DNA from 2 places in the Pseudoalteromonas sp. Angola-4 genome. Region 2 is predicted to be linked to the other one. Evidence: predicted binding sites of a transcription regulator. Region 2 holds the regulator's gene; the other holds the start of a gene.
What was found. Region 2 encodes LexA, which represses DNA repair genes until DNA is damaged. Its sites were predicted from a motif close to TACTGTATNNNNATACAGTA; they were not measured.
Positions count from the first base shown of each region.

Region 1 (3,181 bases), on a different contig from region 2:
CTTTTAAATTACGCTTATGATACAGGCAAATAATAAAAAGTGCATTTTTGATCTATTATAAACAGCACATAAAAACAGGGCAGGAAATAATGATGAGTAAAGTGTTACTACACACCTTGGCGACTATTGTAATGGCTGCTTTTTTAGTAGCGAATGCGCAAGCAAGTACAGAAGGAATTGCTGCAGCCCCCGAGCAAGTATCACCATTATTACCGGGCTTAAGCGTGCCTAATATAACGCTCAAAGATCAACATGGTAATAATGTAGAGTTACAAAAGCGCTTTGCTGAAAAAACAACGGTGCTTATTATTTACCGCGGAGGTTGGTGTCCTTATTGCTCAAAGCAACTGGCTAATATACAAGAAATTGAGCAGCAACTCGCTAATTTAAACGCGCAAATTAGTGCAGTATCGCCAGATAGCCCAGAAAAACTAGCCCAAAGTAAAATAAGCTCGCCAAATTATTTACTGCTTTCAGATGATAGCCTAACCCTAGCAAAAGCCTTAGGTTTAGCTTATTTTTTAGATGATAAAACAGCCGCTATCTATCGCAATAAGCGCGGTGTTAACTTTGTTGATGCCCAAGGCAAGGTAAACGTCGCTTTACCTGTACCGGCTGTATTTGTAATTGATAAAAGTAGCGTTGTGTATTTTCAGTACGCAAACCCTAATTACAAAGTACGTTTAACAGAGGCGCTATTATTAGCTGGCGTTAAATCAATAGAAAATCAATAATCTGTAGTTATACCAATCGACTTAAATATTTAATCATTCTAGGGTGCTAAATAGAGCGCTATAAATGTCTAATAACTTAACACCATTGATATTACAAAAAAAGGCCAACTAGGTTGGCCTTTTAAACGCTTAACGCGAGCCACTAAACTCAGCCCATGACTCTATTAAATCTATAAAATCTTCAAAGCCACAACCATTCACTAGGCCACTTTCTTCAAGCATTAAGTCATCATCTTGATAGGCGACTAAATCTTCGCTGTCTTGGTGTAGGGCATGGGCTTCAAATAAGGCTTCGTCTTTAGAGAGTATTAAGTCTATCTCTTGGCCTTTTAACGTTATTGGCTCGTAACTTGTTTTTACCGAGCTAATAAGTGCTTGTACCATCTCGACTTTTTCTTTGCCAATTTCTTCGTTTAACCAACGGCCAATTAGGGCATGCTCGCTGCTTATTTTAATGCGCAGCCCACTAATAGGGTCACGTATAAATTGATATTCCATAATTTTTACTTTTAAAACGCTAATGCGCTAATTATACCCATAAATAGCCTTAAACACCGACCCTAAAACGCAAAATAGCGCCAATGGGCGCTATTAAATAGGTGACATAAAAGCTAACTTCGCGATCTAAAACGTGCAGCATCTATAATCGACCATAAATAAATAATAGGTACGAGTACGAAGCCTACTAATACATAAATAAGTGCGTAACTAATTATAATAGCTAGCGCAAAAAAGATAGCGGCTAAAATTCGCCCTTGTACCAATTGCCCTAAACCAGGAAAAAATATATTACACAACGCTGCAATAACATTACCGCCAGAACCTTGATCAGCCATACTCACCTCTGTAGTTAATTAATTTTAAGTTTTAGTTATTTACTTACTATCACACTTTATGCCAATTTATTAAAGCTTAAAAATCAAATAGTTAAATTACTACTAAATAACTGCTTTAGTATTTTTTACTAAATATAGGTCAATTTGATTATTTTTATTATTAATTATCGTTACTTAAGAGTACAAAAAAGCGACTAAGCGATTAGTTTTACAAGTATTTTTAGAATAGCTGTTCATAAAAACAGTATTTTATTTAGCCTAACAAAAACACCTGTTATACTGCCCTCATTATTGATTGAAAAGGCGTAACGATGGACGTTTCTGAATTACTCGATGGCTTAAATGACAAACAACGCGATGCCGTTGCAGCCCCACTACAAAACATGCTGGTATTAGCAGGTGCTGGTTCGGGTAAAACACGTGTTTTAGTTCATCGTATCGCGTGGTTAATGCAGGTTGAGCAAGCATCAGCCTATAGTATTTTTGCAGTTACTTTTACCAATAAAGCCGCTAAAGAAATGCGCACCCGTGTTGAAGAAACCCTAAAAGCCCCTGTCGGTGGTATGTGGATTGGTACTTTCCATGGTTTATCACACCGTATTTTGCGCGCTCATCACCGTGAAGCAAACCTGCCAGAAGCCTTTCAAATTTTAGACTCTGACGATCAACTAAGAATGATCAAGCGCTTATTAAAATCAATGAATATTGATGACAAAAAGTGGCCCGCCAAACAATTTGGCTGGTACATCAGTGCTAAAAAAGATGAAGCCCTGCGTCCTAAAGATATTCAAGCCTACGATATAAACGAGCAAATGATGCTACGTGTATATGCCGCCTATCAAGAGGCGTGTGACCGTGCAGGTTTAGTCGATTTTGCAGAAATACTGCTACGTAGCTACGAAGTACTTAAAAATAACCCTACGCTACTTCGCCATTACCAGCAGCGCTTTGCCCACATGCTGGTAGACGAGTTCCAAGATACCAATACCATTCAATACGCATGGTTAAAGCTACTTGCTGGTGATACACAAAGCATTATGATTGTAGGCGACGATGACCAAAGTATTTACGGTTGGCGCGGCGCTAAAATAGAAAACATTAAACGCTTTTTAACTGATTTTGACGCCGAAACTATTCGTCTTGAGCAAAACTACCGCTCAACCGCAACCATCCTAAAAGCATCTAATGCGCTAATTAAAAACAATTCAGAGCGCATGGGTAAAAGCCTTTGGACCGATGGTAACGAAGGCGAGCCTATATCAATTTATGCCGCCTTTAACGAGCTAGACGAAGCCCGCTTTGTAAGCAGCAAGCTACGCAGCTGGTTAAATGCTGGTAATGCGTTGCAAGACGCCGCTATTTTATACCGTAGTAACGCGCAATCTCGTGTACTCGAGGAAGCCATGCTTCAAGAAGGCTTAAAATACCGTATTTACGGTGGTATGCGATTCTTCGAACGTCAAGAAATTAAAGATGCGCTATCGTACTTACGATTAGTAGGAAACCGCCAAGACGACGCCGCATTTGAGCGTGTAATTAACACCCCTGCGCGCGGTATTGGCGATAAAACACTTAGCCATATACGCGACTGTGCGCGTGCTGAGTCTCTGC
Region 1 covers NZ_JAQREK010000034.1:3,204-6,384, forward strand. Annotated here, with positions in the region: gene PSH48_RS20480 (peroxiredoxin-like family protein) at 90-734, shown strand; gene PSH48_RS20485 (YacL family protein) at 864-1,232, opposite strand; gene PSH48_RS20490 (hypothetical protein) at 1,346-1,570, opposite strand; gene uvrD (DNA helicase II) at 1,882-3,181, shown strand, end outside.
Region 1: uvrD (DNA helicase II) is a predicted target of LexA. The motif match lies at 1,798-1,817, and genes of this name have one in related genera.

Region 2 (3,181 bases):
CGCAGTTATTCATAAGCTTACTCTAACTTTATAAAAATAATAAAAAGGAGCGGTAAAAAATCAGTGAGGCTGTGTTTAATGCTCACGTAAGGCATTTATTAGCCCTTGTTTGCTCATTTTTGAGCGGCCGCTAATGCCGAGCTCTTTAGCTTTATTGTACAGCTGCTTTTTAGTGCGCTGCTCATACTTTGAGGCTTTGCCGCCTTTAACAGCGGTTTTATGAGTATTGCTATTAGCAATGCGCGCAGCTTTTTGTTTGCTCATGCCTTCATCTCGAAGCGCATCGTATTGATCGTCGTTTTTAATTTGCGGGCCATGATCTACCATAATTGTCCTCCTGAAGCGTTTAATTACGCAGTGTGTGTATAACTTTCATACATAAACGGTAAAATTAAGCGTAACTAGCCTAACCCGTTTTATAAGGCAAATTAGATGCCAATGGCGTTTAAACAGGTATTTTCTATTAATAAAGCCATGTTTAGCGCTTAGTTGATTTGGTATAAAAGTAAAACTGCGTTAAAGTTTGCGATGAAACTATAAGAGGGTAAAAAGCAGACAATGTCGGAAATTCAATTTTTAAATGTAGATCTAGAGCTTGAGTCTAAACAAGATATTAGCGCCCTAGTGGCAGACTTAAAGAAAAACGCGATGGTTTTGCATTATGACAAAGACGAATATCGTCAATTGGCGCGTATTGAAGCCTCAGGTGATATAACCACGCCAGACAAAGCAATCAACCACTTATGTGAATTAATAGAGTCGTGTTCACGTAATGCGCTTAAGCAGTGGCTAAGCTGTTCGCGCAGAACGTTTGATATAGGCTTTGAGTCGGGCACGTCACCTAAGTGTTTTAACCAAGCTCTACATGCAGATACACTACTACGTATATCTGCCATTGGCGCTGGTATGGAAATAACGATTTACCCTATCGAAAAGTAGCCATAGTTAACTATTTGCGCTCGACAACCGCTGCGGTCATTTTTGATACGCAGCAAAGCTCGCCGCGGCTATTGGTTATTTTTATTTCCCATACAGAACTGCGCTTACCAATATGAAATGCACGAGTAACGGCGGTTAAAGTGCCATTTCGAGAGGCCTTTAAGTGGCTGGCGCTAATTTCCTGTCCAACACAATAAAATTTTGTAAAGTCCACTACAAAGTTAGCGGCGTAGCTTGCTACGGTTTCAGCAAGTACCACATTTGCGCCACCATGTACCATACCAATAGGATTATGATGCTCAGGAATAGCAGGCATGGTAGCCACTAGGTAATCATCTCCTATTTCGGTTATTTCTATGCCCATGGTTTTCATCAGCGTGCCTTGGCCGTTTATTCCCTCATCTAACTGTTTGCAAAGCTCTAATGTGATGGGTTGATGCCAAATACTCATAATTACTCCTTTATATTGAAAGCAAATTTATAGCATTTTAAATACTGAACGTCTGCAATTACCTAAAATTTATCCAGGCGCGGTGTATTTAGCTATTTTAAAGCACAATTTAAATTTGCGATTTTTATTTAACTGTATATACTCACAGTTAAATGTACTGTATGGAAAACCAGTTGTATGCGACCATTAACTAAACGCCAAGCTCAAATACTCGAACTAATAAAAGTTTTTATTAAAGACACTGGTATGCCTCCTACACGTGCCGAAATTGCGCAAACACTCGGTTTTAAAAGTGCCAATGCTGCAGAAGAGCACTTAAAAGCGCTTGCCAAAAAAGGTGTTATTAAAATGAAACCAGGCGCAAGCCGTGGTATTCAATTGGTTGAAGAAGAAGAGCCAGAGCAACTAGGTCTGCCATTAATAGGTAGAGTTGCAGCGGGTTCGCCTATTTTGGCGCAAGAACATGTTGAGAGTCACTGTAAAATAGACCCACTCATGTTTAAACCAGCCGCCGACTTTTTACTGCGTGTTAACGGCATGAGTATGAAAGATATAGGTATTATGGATGGTGACTTGCTTGCCGTACACCGTACTCAAACAGCAGAAAACGGCCAAGTTGTGGTTGCACGAGTAGATGAAGACGTAACCGTAAAACGCCTAGAAAAAGCAGGCCGAAAAGTATTATTACACGCCGAAAACGAAGAGTTTACGCCAATTGAAGTAGACCTTGAAAACGAATCGTTTAATATTGAAGGGTTAGCCGTTGGCGTAATAAGAAATGCCGATTGGATGTAATTTTTAACTATTTTTAATTAATATTTATAAATGCGCACTTTTTAGTGTGCATTTTTGTTTTAAAAACAAACCTTCCACCGTCTCAAAACGCCCTAAAATTATTTAGGCTGTAAACTTTTTTTCACTCATACTTTTATCTTCCTAAGCGTGTTACATCCCTTAATTTTGCTCGTATCTTGGCTGTTAAATAACAATTTAATACGCCGTCATTTAGTCAATACTAAAATATCACTTGATTGTTTTTTATACTAAAACTTGCTTGTTGTACGTTTTTTAGCTAATCATTAATGTGCTGGACTAACAATAACTCACAGCTTTTTAGTTATGAGAACACACAATATACACAAACCTTTTGTTGTCCTAGCGATACCAATCAAAAATAAGATTGGTTAAAAAATAAAAATAACGAATTGGCGTTTAAGCCGTATGCCTCTTCGCTTTGCATTCGCAATAGCATCAAAGGAGCCGTCACATGGGTAAACTGACCTCTACCTTGTGGCTTGTGTTGATTATGTTCCCGCAGCAAGTGCTGGCTAATAGCCAATACAATATGCGCAAGGGCGTAACCGATATAAGTAATAATGTATATCAGCTACACATGACCATATTTTTAATATGTTGTGTGATTGGGGTGATAGTGTTCGCAATAATGTTTTGGGCACTGATTCATCACCGTAAATCTAAAGGGGCAGTTCCTGCCCAATTTCATGAAAGTACCAAAGTAGAAATTCTTTGGACTGCCATTCCGTTTGTTATTTTAATTGCCATGGCAATCCCTGCCACTAAAACCCTCATTGCGATGGAAGATGCCAGTAAGGCCGACTTAACCATTAAAATTACAGGGTCACAGTGGAAGTGGCATTATGAATATATGGGCGAAGACGTAGAGTTTTACTCTATTTTATCTACCCCTCAAGACGAAATAGCCAACCTTGCTAATAAAAACCCTAATTACTTACTTGAGGTTGATAAACCTTTAGTACTGCCAATTAATCA
Region 2 covers NZ_JAQREK010000015.1:33,502-36,682, forward strand. Annotated here, with positions in the region: gene PSH48_RS15655 (DUF7218 family protein) at 76-327, opposite strand; gene PSH48_RS15660 (hypothetical protein) at 559-939, shown strand; gene PSH48_RS15665 (PaaI family thioesterase) at 950-1,390, opposite strand; gene lexA (transcriptional repressor LexA) at 1,568-2,185, shown strand; gene coxB (cytochrome c oxidase subunit II) at 2,658-3,181, shown strand, end outside.